2 regions of the Streptomyces sp. CA-250714 genome follow, and region 1 is predicted to be linked to the other one. Evidence: riboswitches for the same ligand, from Rfam matches in the RefSeq annotation. Region 1 holds a riboswitch; the other holds the start of a gene.

The links. Region 1 has a riboswitch for cyclic di-AMP ahead of ACQEU8_RS01975 (transglycosylase SLT domain-containing protein). Riboswitches for the same ligand answer to the same signal wherever they lie in the genome.
Region 2: it holds a riboswitch for cyclic di-AMP, as region 1 does, so the genes downstream of both, ACQEU8_RS35215 (M23 family metallopeptidase) here and ACQEU8_RS01975 (transglycosylase SLT domain-containing protein) in region 1, are expected to answer to the same signal.

The regions. Positions count from the first base shown of each region.
Region 1 covers NZ_JBNJMI010000001.1:404,785-411,769, reverse strand. The annotation lists gene ACQEU8_RS01980 (glycosyltransferase family 2 protein) at 1-598, opposite strand, end outside; gene ACQEU8_RS01975 (transglycosylase SLT domain-containing protein) at 855-1,631, opposite strand; cyclic di-AMP (ydaO/yuaA leader) riboswitch at 1,636-1,809, opposite strand; gene ACQEU8_RS01970 (alpha/beta fold hydrolase) at 2,209-3,699, opposite strand; gene ACQEU8_RS01965 (ATP-grasp domain-containing protein) at 3,834-5,090, shown strand; gene ACQEU8_RS01960 (Rossmann-like domain-containing protein) at 5,087-5,974, shown strand; gene ACQEU8_RS01955 (PLP-dependent cysteine synthase family protein) at 5,971-6,985, shown strand, end outside.
Region 2 covers NZ_JBNJMI010000002.1:3,657,143-3,664,127, reverse strand. The annotation lists gene ACQEU8_RS35230 (RNA polymerase sigma factor) at 1-529, opposite strand, end outside; gene ACQEU8_RS35225 (serine/threonine-protein kinase) at 548-2,467, shown strand; gene ACQEU8_RS35220 (DUF4232 domain-containing protein) at 2,868-3,716, shown strand; cyclic di-AMP (ydaO/yuaA leader) riboswitch at 3,891-4,064, shown strand; gene ACQEU8_RS35215 (M23 family metallopeptidase) at 4,380-5,423, shown strand; gene ACQEU8_RS35210 (aldo/keto reductase) at 5,526-6,473, shown strand; gene ACQEU8_RS35205 (PPOX class F420-dependent oxidoreductase) at 6,503-6,940, opposite strand.

The DNA.
Region 1 (6,985 bases):
CCACGGAGATGCGGCGTGCGCGCAGGTAGGCGAGCGCGGTGAAGGGCTGGTCCTCGCCGACCCGCAACCCGGTGTCGAAGCGCAGCTGGAGCCCGTCGAGCAACTCCTTGCGGAAGAGCTTCTGGACGGAGAGCGCCCAGTAGACACGCGAGGCGAACAGATCGGCTTCGGGCTGGTTCGCGCGGAACATGGAGCGCGGCACCCGGCGTCCCACCGAGGCGATCTTGCCGAGTACGACATCGGACCTGTTCTCCTCCGCCATGGTGGTGAGCCGCTGCAGCGCTTCGGGGGCGAGGTAGTCGTCCGCGTCGAGGAAGAACACGTACCGCCCACTGGCCAGGTCCAGGGCCCGATTGCGCGGGGCGGAGGGACCGCCGGAGTTCTCCTGATGGATCACCCGCAGCAGCCCGGGATGCCGCGCGGCCATGAGATCCAGTTCGTCCGCGGTGCCATCGGTGGAGCCGTCGTTCACGACGATCATCTCGATGCGACCGGGGTCGAGAGACTGCTGCGCGACAGAGGCGACGCAGCGCTTCAGATAGGGGAGCGCATTGTAAGCAGGAGTTATGACGCTTACGAGATTTTTCGAGTCATCCATGGACAGAAGGTGCCCATTCGGGCGTACCTCTGCCATGGGGACGCGGCGTTCGGGTGAATCCGACCCCGAGACCGACAATTTCGGCACGGAGTGTGGGACGCCGCCAACTCAACGTGACGTGGGCGTGCTGTCCAGACGGTACGACGCGGAGCGGCCGACCGAGGGCGCCGCTGCCGCGGCGCCGGGCGTGCACAACGCGGCGGCTGCCCCGTCACCGGATGGTGAGGGGCAGCCGCCGCGTTGCGGGGTCGTCGGCTCAGTACGGGCCGTTGACGTTGTCGATCGAACCGTAGCGGTTGGCTGCGTAGTTGCAGGCCGCGACGATGTTGGCGACCGGGTCGCGCTGGTCGTAGGCGGTGCCCTCGACGTGGAAGGAGTCGAAGGTCGGCTTGATCACCTGGAGCAGACCGATGGACGGGGTGCCGTTCTGGGCGTTGATGTCCCAGTTGTTGATGGCGTTGGGGTTGCCACCGGACTCCCGGATGATGTTGCGGTGGATGCCCTGGTAGGTGCCCGGGATGCCGTGCTGCTTCATGATGGTCAGCGCTTCCTTGATCCAGCCGTCCAGGTTGGTCGACTGGGTCTTGTGCACGGTGCTGCCGGTCCGCTCGGCCGAGCTGCGGTCGGCCCGCTTGGGCGCGCTGCTCCGCTCGGCGGGGGCCGAGGAGGCGTCCAGGGTCAGCTTCTGGCCGGGACGGATCAGGTCCGGGTCGCTGCCGACGGTCTGCTTGTTGGCCTTGTAAAGGGTGGACCAGCCGCCCTTGATGTCGTGGTCCACGGCGATGTGGTGCAGCGTGTCGCCGGGGACAACGGTGTAGGAGTCGGCCTTCTGCTCGGTCTTCGCCTGCGCGGCGGCACCGGCCTGGGTGGACTGGGCCTGCTTCTGCTGGGCCTTCGCCGGCGCGGAGGCGTGCGCGCTGCCCGCGGTCAGCAGGGGAGCGGCGATCGCAGCGCCACCCGCGACCAGGGCGAGCGAGAGCTGGGAAATACGGCGGGTACTGCGCGATTTACGGGCATGACGGCCACGTGGCATGGGGGTGTCCTCTCCTGGCGCCTGCGAGGTGAGCTGTCGGATTCGGGCTGGAGTGGCCCGGCCATTCCAATGCGCGAGGCGCATTGGGCATGACTTCACCCCTAGCCGGGCCGCTGGATGCGGCACGGCACGTACTTGGGTCCCCCGCTCCTGCCGAGCGGTCTGGTGCGAATTTCCCTCGCCGGGCGGCAGGATTCGGCGCCCCGGCAGTGGGAGCTCCAGCCGGTTACGGAGGCCGGAGCGAGGACACAGAAACACAAGGCATTGTTCCGAGCAAGGAGCTCGAATCGAATGCGGAGTATCCCCGGTAAATGATCTCGGAATTCTTCAACGCTATGCTGTGGATCATTTTCTGAGCGTGAAAGGCCGAACCGAGGGGTATTTCGAAAAGCGCGCAGCAAAAGGTTTCTTGACGTGCAGTCAGAAGATCTTGCCCATGTCCCGGGTGTGCTGGTGTGTTTCCTGACACAGCGAATACGAAGGAAGGGTAAGTCCTTTATTTCCGGATATTGCTGCCTGAAGAGGGGTTAATGCGTGCGGTTCTCGGGCCGTTCCGCCGCGCCTCGTGGGCTCATGGTCAGGGCACCTCCGGCAGGCCGGGCCCTGCGCAGCGCACGTCGGCGCGGGGCACTCGTCCTCCGACGAGGTAGGCCGCCGCGGTGCCGTCGACGCAGGCGTTGCCCCGGCTGGCGAAGACGCCGTGCGAGTAGTCGTTGTCGAGGGTGACCAGCCGGGAGCCGGGCAGCAGCCGTCGTAGCCCACGTGCACCCTCGATCGGCGTTACGGGGTCGTGTGCGGAGGCGACCAGCAGGAGCGGCGGCGCGTCGGCGCTGCCGAGCGGAGTGCGGTGCGCCGGCCTGTGGTGCCAGTAGGCGCAGGTGGACGCCTCCATGCCGGTCAGCACGGGCTGAGGGTCGAGGTGGCGGGTGCGGCGGATGTCCGCCAGGATGTCCCGCGGGCCGGGCGCCGGACCGTCGGCGCACTTGACGACCCTGTTCGCGGCCTCGTAGTTCCGGGACGACGGACTGTCGAACGGGGAGTCCGGCACGAGCGCGCCGAGAGTGCCCTCCCGCAGATAGCCGCGCAGTCCGTCGGCGAGCCCGGCCCAGCGTTCGGTGCGGCCCAGTGCGCGGTAGACGGCGCGATCGAACTCCGCCGGGCCGAAGCCGTCCACCGGCTCCCCGGCGAGTCCCCGCCGTACGTGCAGATAGGCGCGGCGCACCGCTCCGGCGCTGTCGCCCAGGCCGAAGCGGTCCTGGTGGGCGGCCGTCCAGGAGAAGAAAGTGTCGCGCTGGCGCAGTAGCGCCCGGCTCTGGACGACGTCGAAGTCGTACCAGTCCCACGGGCCGACCACGCTGTCCAGCACCATGCGCCCGACACGGTGGGGGAAGCGTGCGGCGTAGGCGGCGCCGAGGTAGCTGCCGTAGGAGACGCCGAGAAAGTTCGTCTTCCGTTCGCCGAGCGCGGCGCGGATCGCGTCCATGTCGTGCGCTGTCTGCTCGGTGGACATATGGGGCAGCGCGCCGCCCGCACCCGCGGCGCAGTCGTCGGCCAACGCTCGCAGCGAGGTGAGATAGCCGCGTTCCGTCGCGGCGTCGGTCGGTACGGGATCTGCGCCGGGCTTGGTGAAGAGTCCGCCCATCGGACCGCAGTCGACGGGTGTGCTGGCGCCGACGCCGCGGGAGTCGAAGCCGATGACGTCGTACGCGCGGCGCACGCTCTCGGGGAGCTTGGCCCGCTTGGTGGTGGCGTAGGAGAGGCCGGAGCCTCCCGGTCCGCCGGGATTCACCAGCAGTGCGCCGCGCCGCTCGCCCGGGGCGCCGGACGCGCGTATTCGCGAGACCGCGACCTCGATGCGCTTCCCGCGTGGACGGTCCCAGTCGAGCGGCACGCTCAGCCGTGCGCACTCGACGCGGTCCGGCGCCGACGGCCGCGGTACGGAGTCCGGGCAGGTGCCGAAGTGGAGTGCCGGGGCCGGGCTCTCCGCCCGGACGGGACCGGACGGGGCAAGGGTGGCGGCGGAGAGCAGGGCGCACAGCAGGGCGACGCGGTGCGGGGGAGTGGCCACGGTGATTCCTCGGAGCTCGACCAGCGGGTGACAATGAAAATGATTATCGTTACGGTTGCTCTGCGCAACCCGCCGCCCTGCCCTGCGGGGCGGCTCCGGGGCCGTTGCGTCCGTTCTGCATGAAAAGGGGAGTTGTGGCTCATCTGCTGATGGTCGAGAGCTGGGTCGGATCGATGAGCAGGCTGCTGCCGCAGGCGATCCGCGAGAGCGGGCACGAGTTCACCTTCCTCACCCGTGACCTGCACCACTACCTGCGCTCGGCCTCCGAGGGCACGGCTCATCCACTGCTGGGCGCCCGCAACCTGCTCACGGCCGAAACCAACGACACCGAAGGGCTGTTGCCGCACATCGAGCGGCTGCACCAGGTCCTCGGCTTCGACGGTGTACTCACGTCCTGCGACTACTACCTGTCCACGGTGGCGCGGATTGCCGAACACCTCGGTCTGCCGGGGCCGGGGGCCGAGGCCGTGGAGGGCGCCTGCCGCAAGGACGTCACGCGCCGCCTCCTGGCCGACGCCGGAGTGCCCGGGCCGCGCTTCGCCGTCCACCGGGAACGGGCCGACCTCGTGCGTGCCGCCCGGGAGATCGGCTTTCCGCTGGTCGTCAAGCCCGTCGACCTGTGCGCCGGAATGTACGTACGCCGGGTGGCGGACGAGGCCGAACTCGCGGCGGCCTGCCAGGCGCTGGCCGACTTCCCCGTCAACGCGCGCGGCCAACACCGGGCGCCCCAGGTGCTGCTCGAAGAGTTGCTGGACGGCCCGGAGGTCAGCGTCGAGACCGTCTCGTACGCCGGGTCGGTCCATGTGGTCGGGGTGACCGACAAGAGCGTCGGCGGCGCCCCCGCCTTCATCGAGACCGGTCACATGTTCCCCGCCGCGCTGAGCCCCGCGGAGACCGAGGCCGCCGAGCACACCGCGCTGGACGCCCTCAAGGCGCTGGGACTGACCGACGGCGTGGTGGCACACACCGAGATCAAACTGACCTCCGCGGGCCCGCGCGTGGTCGAGGTCAACCCGCGGCCCGCCGGTAACCGCATCACCGAGCTGATCCGCCATGTGACCGGCATCGATCTGGCGGCGGCCTTCGTCGAGGTCGCGCTGGGACGGGAACCCGATCTGCGGGTCACCCCGACCGGACTGCGCAGCGCCGCCATCGGCTTCTTGGTGCCGCAGACCACCGGCACGCTCGAAGTGCTGGACGGCAGTGCCACGCGGGAGGCGCCGGATGTGCTGGAGGTGCAACTCGCCGCACCCGGCAAGGCGGTGCGGTCGGCCGGCAGCAACAACGAGTACCTGGGGCACGTCATGGCCGGCGACGCCGCCGGGCCCGGAGCCCGCGAGCGCGTCGAGGGACTGCTCGCCGAGCTGCGGGAGGGGCTGGTGATCCGATGACCGCCGCCACCGGTACGCGCGCTGCATACGCGGCACCGCACCACGAGACGTATGCGCAGCTCGTGGACCGGGTGCGGGAGGGAGCGCTGGGCCCCGATCCGAGCGCACAGCGCATAGCCGTGGCCTTCACCACCCGGCAGGCCGTACGGCACGACGGGCGCGGCACCGGCTACCGCAACGAGGTGCTCAGCCTGCGCCTGGCCGGGGCCGTCGGCTCGTGCGCGGTCGAGCCCGGTGCGCTGCCCGAGAGCGCCCTGGACGACTGCGTGGGCGCCGACGTGCGCCGACTCCTGGACCACCCGCTGCTGCCGGTGCGCGTGGCGGCCCTGGACGCCTATCTGATGCACGTCACCCCGCACACCCCGGATCACGGGGCACGCCCGTACCCGCTGCCCCGCGGCTCCTCGCTGGTCAAGTCGCGGGCCAGGGCCGAGGCCGTCGTCGAGCTGCTGGACCTGCCGCCGGGCGCCGAGGTGCTGGTGGTCGGCGTCGTCAACTCCCTCCTGGAGGCGCTGCGGTCCCGTGGGCTCGGCTACGTCCCGTGCGATCTCAAGGGCGGGGTCACGGAGTGGGGTGAGCCCGTCGTCACGGACGCGCTCGCCGCGGCGGACAGGTGCGACGCGCTGCTCGTCTCCGGTATGACGCTGGGCAACGGCACCTTCGAACCCCTGCGGCAGCACGCGCAGCGGTACGGCAAGCAACTGGTCACCTTCGCCCAGACCGGAAGCGCCGTACTCCCCCGGTTCCTCGGCCGGGGGGTCAGCGCGGTCTGCGCGGAGCCGTACCCCTTCTTCTGGCTCGACGGCGGCCCCGGAGTCGTCCACCGGTACCGCACGTCCGACGCCGCCCCCGGCGACGGTACGTGTCCGGGAGGCGACCGATGACCGCGACCGCCGTCCGCGCCACCGTCCGCCAGGAACTCCTCAGCCTCGTCGGCCGTACCCCGCTGGCCCGGATCACCGCGGAGCTGCCCGGGCCCCACCCCGGTTTCTGGGCCAAACTCGAAGGGCTCGCGGCCGGCGGGATGAAGGCCCGCGCCGCCGTCTCCATGCTCCTGGGAGCCCGGGAACGCGGCGAACTGCGGCCCGGAGCCCCGGTGGTGGAGTCCACCTCCGGCACGCTCGGACTCGGCCTGGCCTTCGCCGGGCAGGCGCTCGGCCACCCCATCGTGCTGGTCGGTGACAGCGAACTGGAGCCGTCCATGCGCCAGTTGCTGCGCGCCCACGGCGTCCGTCTCGAACTGGTCGACCGCCCGGCACCCGAGGGCGGCTGGCAGGCCGCCCGCCTCGCCAGGCTCCGGGAGCTGCTGGCTGTCCTGCCCGACGCCTACTGGCCCGACCAGTACAACAACGCCGACAACACCGCCGGTTACGCCTCGCTGGCCGCCGAACTCGCCGCACAGCTCGACCACCTCGACATCCTGGTGTGCAGCGTCGGCACCGGCGGCCACAGCGCGGGCGTCATCGGTCCGCTGCGCCGGCACTGGCCCGGGCTGCGGCTGATCGGCGTCGACGCCACCGGCTCGACCATCTTCGGGCAGCCCGCGCGGCCCCGGCTGATGCGCGGCCTCGGCAGCAGCATCCATCCGCGCAACGTCGCCTACGACGCTTTCGACGAGGTCCACTGGGTCGGGCCCGTCGAGGCGGTGGACAGCTGTCGCCGGCTCGCCCGCTCCAGCTTCGTCAGCGGCGGCTGGAGCACCGGCGCCGTCGCCCGCGTCGCCGCCTGGGCAGCGCGGGTCCACCCCGGCGCCATCGTCGCCACCGTCTTCCCCGACGGGCCGCACCGCTACCTCGGGACGGTCTACGACGACGACTTCACCACCGCACACGGACTCGACCCGGCAGCGGCGGCCGGCCGGCCCGTGGAGATCCCGTACCCGTACGCGGCGGAGG
Region 2 (6,985 bases), on a different contig from region 1:
CCATCTGGCACAGATCCCGGTAGACCAACGGCGCCACCAGGTGCGGGCTCTCCTGCTCCAGCCGCTCCAGCGCCTCCAGGAGGTCCACCCGGGAGCCGGCGATCACGCTCGTCGTACGCGGATCGGGGCGGGTCTCCGGCCCTCCCGTCTGGTTCGGGAGCACCGGCTGCTCGGCGGACCGGCGCTTCAGCTCGCGGTACTTCTGACGTGAACAGTTCGCAACGATCGTGTGCAGCCAGGTACTGAAGCGGCTACGGCCCTGGAAGCGCTCGATGTGCCGGGCCACTTGGAGCAGTACGTCCTGCGCGGCCTCCTCGGCGTCCTCGCGGAAGAGGAGGAACCGGCCACAGTGTCGTACTACGTCCGGTCGGATGGCGCGCAACAGTGCGTCGAGAGCCGCACTGTCGCCGCCCGCCGCCCGCGCGGCGAGTGCTTCGGTGTCGGAGGCCGACGGCGATTCGCCGGAGCCCGCCGACTCAGGCCGTCCGGATGGCTGGTTCACGGCGTGGGGGGAGGACGGTGGGCACATCCAGGCATCATAAGGGGCATGCCTTCACCTGATCTGATCGGCCGCTACCGGGTCGAACGTCGTCTCGGTTCCGGCGCGTTCGCAGTTGTGTGGCTCGCACACGACGACCGATTGGAAGCGCCTGTCGCAGTCAAGGTGATGGCCGACAACTGGGCACACCGGATGGACATCCGGGAGCGCTTCCTGGCCGAGGCGCGGCTGCTGCGCAGGGCGTCGTCGGGCGGTGTCGTGCAGGTCTTCGACGTGGGTGAACTGGACGACGAACGGCCGTACTTCGTCATGGAGCACGCGGACCGGGGCACGGTCGCCGACCGGATGACGGCCGGACCGCTGCCGGTGCCCGAGGCGCTGCGGCTCACCTCGGAGGCGGCGCACGGCGTGGAGGCACTGCACGAGTCCGGGGTGGTGCACCGCGATATCAAGCCGTCCAACGTGCTGTTGACCAGCGGCGGAGCGCAGGGCCGCGAGCGCGTGCTGGTCGCCGATCTGGGCCTGGCCAAGAACCTCGCGCAGGCCTCGGGACTCACGGTGGTCGCCGGGTCGGTCGGCTACATGGCCCCCGAACAGGCCGAACCCTTTGAGGGCATCGACGCGCGTGCGGACATCTACAGCTTGGGCGCGGTGCTCTACCACCTGGTGACCGGCGCGGTTCCGGGCACGCCGGAACGGGTGATGCCGCTGGACGAGCTTCGTCCGGGGCTGCCGCCCGAGATGGCGCGGGCCGTCGCACGTGCGATGGAGCCCGACCGCGAGCGCCGCTGGCCGACCGCCGCCGCGTTCGCGGACGAACTCGACCGGATCGCGACGGAACTCGACCGGAACCCGCCACCTGAGGGCGGACCGGACGAGTTCGCGGCGGAGCCGGGCCGGGGCGGCGACGGGCGCGGCAGCTTCGCGTCGTCGGCGTCGCAGGTGTCCTTTTTGGCCGTACGACCGGTTTCCCAGGTGCCCGGTCAGCCGTCGACGGTCGCGACGGATCCGCCGTCGCGGGGGGCGCGGAAGCCGGTGGGTGGGGGATCTGAGGGTGGGAGTTCCGCTTCTGAGCCGGCTGCGTCGGCTGGGTCAGCTGCGTCCGAGTCGTCCCTCGCCCAGGAATCCGCGCCCGAGAAGTCCCGTCTCGGGGCAGCTGGTTCGAAGTCATTCGCGTCCGAGTCGTCCGCCGCTGAGCCAGCTGCGTCCGAGAGCGCCGTCTCCGGGGCGTCCGACCCGCAGACGCCGGGCCCGCAGGCGTCCGTTGCCGGACCACGCGGTGCGCCCGGTGCGACCGCTCGGGCGACGCCTCGTCGCGGTCGGCGGCGTGCCGTCGCCATCGGGTCGGCCGCCGTCGTGCTGGCCGGCGCCGGTGTGGCCAGTTCGCTGCTGATGCCGAAAGACCCCGGGAAGGCGCCCTCATCGGTGCGGGTGCATGACGCGAGCGGGCAGATCAGCGTGCGGATTCCGGGAGTGTGGGCGGACGAGATGAAGGACTCCGGCTGGCGCCCCTCCTCGCTGGGGCTGTCGGCGAAGCGCGCCCCCGGGCTGCTCGTGACGGAGGACGTGGGCAGCTGGCACGACCTCACCTCGGGAACGAACGGGGTCTTCGTGGGGCTCGGTTCCTCGGCCGACGAGGCCGAAGGCGCCGACGGCGCCGACAAGGGCACCCCGAGCTCCCAGGGGGCCGCCGACTCCCAGTCGGCGCTGCCCGACAAGGTGGCCGAACTCGAGCACAAGGGCTGTCAGTACACAGGGAGCCGTAATTTCAAGGGCGGGGGCTGGCAGGGGCAGGTCCGTACCTGGTCGGCCTGCGGCGCTCCCCGGTTCTCGCTCGAAGAGATCGGCCTGTCCCCTCAGCAGAAGGGCAAGCCTCCGGTGTATGTGCAGATCCGCTGCAACGAGGACTGTTCGGCCAGGACGGACCGGGTGCTGAGCAGCTTGCGCGTCAACGAGTCGGCGTCGTAGCACCGGTCCACGGGCGCCGGGCGCCGGGGTCCGGCCCCGGGCGCCGACGTACGGACGTCCGGGTACGGCGCCGAGATACGGGCTCGGCTCGGCGTACAACCCCGGCGCGCAGGGCCCCTCGTCCGCCGTACGCCGCCGTGCTGCCCCCGCCCGGGCTGCCTCTCACCCACCCTTCCCGCCCCTCCCGTCCCCTCCGAACCCACCCGTCACGGCGCGGTCCCGCCCACCTCGCCGTACCGCGAAAAAACTCCCGACTGCCGTGAACCTTGCCGAAAAGTCGGCCATCGAAGGCTGTGTACGGCCCACAAGCCCGAGGGCAGGCTGGAGACGAGGACGAGCCAGCGCGTGCTGCCGCGGGAGGCCGGACGACCGCAGCCAGGACGACCAGGGGACGGCAACCATGACGAAGCGACAGGACCCGACGAACACCCCCCTCTCACAACCCCTGTACGACACCGAGGCGTTGGCGGCCCGCCGACCTGCCGCAGCCCCGTACCGCTCCCATCGCCGTGCGGCCCGTATCGCGGCCGCCTCGACGGCGGTGCTGGCGGCGGGCGCGCTGCTGATCGGCTGCAACAAGGATGCGGAGGGGCCGCAGAAGGTCGACGGCCAAGCCGCGCCCGCCGAGGGCGAGTCCGACGGCGGCTCCGACAAGGGCGGCAGCGGCAGTGGCGACAACGGAACCGGCGGGAGCAGCTCGCAGGACGGCAACTCGGGCGGCTCGGGCTCTTCGGGTTCGGGCGGCGGGGATTCCTCCGGGGGCTCCTCGGGCGACGAGAGCGGCTCGGGCGACGAGAGCAGCTCGGGCGGCAGCGGAGGGCCGGGCTCCGGCTCCCGGTGTCACACCTCCGATCTGAAGGCGTCGTTCGGCCCCAACCACCCGGGTGCCGGGCAGGAGAACTTCGCCCTGGTCCTGACCAACCGGTCGGGCAGCAGCTGCACCGTGCGCGGCTACCCCGGGCTCGCCTTCGTCAACAGCAGCGGCGAGCAGGTGTCCTTCGACCCGAACCGTACGGGTGGCGAGATCCGGACCGTCACGCTTGCGCCCGGCAAGAGCGCGTGGGCGCCGCTCTCGTACACCAACCCGGAGGTGACGAACGTCACCACGGTCACGCCGAGCGCCGTGCGGGTCACCCCGCCCGACGAGCGGACCTCTCTCCGTACGCCCTGGTCCGGCGGGCCGGTCACCAACACCGGCAAGGCCTCCGTCCCCAAGATCGGCCCGCTGGCCCCCGGTACCGGCGGCTGAGCTGAGGCACCGTCAGCCTTTGGCGGCACCACCCGCCTGCCTGCGGCCGCACCAATTACAGGGAACGGCTTGGAATCAAGGCCCCTGTTCTATTACCGTCCGATAACGCAGCACGGTCGTCACTGTCGTCACGGAAGACGGCACCGTGCGCCGTCGCCGAATCCCGCATACGGGGCACCAGCAGCGCCCAACTGGCTGGACCGCACCGTGGGAACCGGGGAACCACCCCTTCTCGTCAGCCGGACGAGGAGGATGGGGTGAATCGGACGCCCTTGCGAGAGGACGCCCGTAGGAGACCTTCCTGCTCCGAACCCGTCAGCTAACCCGGTAGGCGAGAAGGAAGGAAAGGAGAGCGCCCCCGTGGCGTCCAGATCCCAGGGCTTTGCCGGTCCCGCGCCCGAGACCGTCGGGTACGACCCGCATGTCGACCAGGCCGGCTCCTCCGCCCCCTACGGCTTCGCTCCCTCCAACGCCGTTCCCCACGGCTCCGAACCGGGTTCTTACGGCTCCGCGCCGACTCCTTACGGCTCCGAACCGGCTCCTTACGGCTCCGCGCCGGGACGGCTCACAGCCCCCATCCGGTCCGCCGCACCCCACGTCACCGCCGCCCCCCAAGCCTCCTCGGCGCCTCACATCCGTTCCGCATCGCACGTCACTTCCGAACTGCCCGTCGTCTCCGAACAGCCGCAAGGCGCCGAACCGTGGGACGAGTGGAACCCCACCGAGGAGTCGACCCGCCCGCTGCGCGGCAAGCACCGGATCGCCAAGCAGCGGGCCGGCGGTGTGGCGCGCGGCGGTGCCGTACTCGGCGTCGGCATGATCGCGGCGGTCGGCGCCGGCGGCATGGCGACCGCCCAGGACAAGGACCCCGGCGCGATATCCGTGCCGGACCTGGACACCGCGGCCGACACGGTCCGGAGCATCCCCGACCAGCTGCCCGATGCCGAGGACCTCCCCGGCATCGGCTCCCTCATCTCCGACGACGCGGACGACCCGGGTTCCCCGGACGGCGCTGACGGCTCCGGCGATACGGAGAACGCGGCCACAGGCGGGACCAACGCCGGCGAGGCACTGCGGGCCCGCATCCTCGCGCAGGCCGAACAGCACCGCTCGACGCAGGACACGGAAGCCCGCGAGGAGGCCGCCCGGCAGGCGGCGAACGCGGCGGCGGAGGAAGCCGCGAAGCGGGCCGCCGCCGAGGAGAAGCAGGCCAAGGCCGAACGCGCGCGCGAGGCCGCCGAGGCCAAGCGCAAGGCGGAGGCCGAGCAGAAGCGCAAGGCCGAGGCCGAACGCCGCGCCAAGCTCGCCCGCAGCTACACCGCCCCGCTGGCCTCCTTCCAGCTCACCGCCGGCTTCGGCCAGGCAGGCGGCATGTGGCAGAACGACCACACCGGCCAGGACTTCGCCGCCCCCAACGGCACCCCCGTCAAGGCCGTCCACAGCGGCACCATCAAGGAAGCGGGCTGGGCCGGTTCGTACGGCTATCGCGTCGTGCTGAAGCTGGAGGACGGCACCGAACTCTGGTTCTGCCACCTCTCGTCCATGACCAAATCGGCGGGCGACAAGGTCGGCACGGGCGATGTCATCGGCCGCGTCGGCTCGACCGGCAACTCCTCGGGACCGCACCTGCACGTCGAGGTCCGCCCCGACGGCGGCGACCCGGTGGACCCGCTGCCCTGGCTCCGCGCCAAGGGCGTCGACATCTGAGCCCTGAGGGCCGACGTCTGAGCCCTGAGGGCTGATGGGGGCGGTGTCCGGTGTGCGGTGACATGCCACCGCCCGCCCCCGCGTTACGGTCGCGGCATGCAGATGAATGCCGACAAGAAGATCGGTCAGCTGTCCGTCTCGCCGCTCGTGCTCGGCGGCAACGTCTTCGGCTGGACGGCCGACACCCCCACGTCCTTCGCCGTACTCGACGCCTACACCGACGCCGGCGGCAACGCCATCGACACGGCCGACGCGTATTCGGCCTGGGTGGAGGGCAACAAGGGCGGCGAGTCCGAGACCGTCATCGGCGAATGGCTCGCCGCACGCGGCTCGTCCGTACGGGACAACGTCGTCATCGCCACCAAGGTCGCCCGCCACCCCGACCACATGGGCCTCGCCCCGGCCACCATCAAGGCCGCCTGCGAGGACTCGCTGCGCCGCCTGCGGACGGACCGCATCGACCTGTACTACACGCACTTCGACGACGAGTCGGTCGAGGTCTCCGACATCATCGGCGCACTCGACGACCTCGTCAGGGAGGGCAAGGTCCGTGAGATCGCCGCGTCGAACATCTCGCCGTCCCGCCTCGCCGAGTCGCTCGCCTTCAGCGACCGGGAGGGCGCCGCCCGGTACGTGGCGCTCCAGCCGCACTACAACCTCGTCTCGCGCGACACGTACGAGGGCGAGCTGGCGGAGCTCGCCGGGCGCGAATCCCTCGCCGTACTGCCGTACTACGCGCTGGCGTCGGGCTTTCTGACCGGCAAGTACCGTCCGGGCGAGACCGCGCCCGAGGGGGCGCGCACCGATAAGGCGGCCCGGTACCTCGCCACCGAGCGCGGCCAGCGCGTCCTCGCCGCGCTCACCACCGTGGCCAACGCCCACCAGGTCTCCGAGGCCACTGTCGCCCTCGCCTGGCTCGCCGCCCAGCCGACCGTCACAGCGCCCATCGCCAGTGCCCGCACCGTCGAGCAACTCCCCGCGCTGCTGGCGCTCGCCGATCTCCGCCTCACCAACGACGAACTCCGCCTGCTGACCGACGCCTCGGCATAGCCCTGGCCGGGCGGCTCAGCGTCGCCGCGTCACTGCGGCTGTCCGTACACGTGCGTGACGCTGAGCCGCACCACCTGCCGCCGCTCCGCCACCATGGCGGCCCGGTACTCGTCCCAGTCCGGATGCTCACCCCGGATCGCCCGGTAGACCTCGACCAACTCCTCGACGGTCTCATCCCGCGGCTCCCGCGCAACAGGCGTCAACTCCGCCACCCCATCCACCACCGTCCACGCCCACCCATCCCCACTGGTCACGTGATAACTGGCCCGCGCATCCCGCCCCAAATTCCGCGCCTTCGCCCGATCCGCGGTGACAGAGATCCGCAGTAGCCGCTTGTCCGGGTCAAAGGTGTGATTGACATTCGAAAGCTGCGGCCTCCCATCCCGCCGCAGCGTGACGAGCACTCCGCGGTTGTACTCCGTCAAGAGCTTGAGCAAAGCGGACTCATCACCGCTGGTCCTGTTCATGGGGTCCTCCTGAAGCTGTCTGACTTCAAAGACACGGGCAAGCCC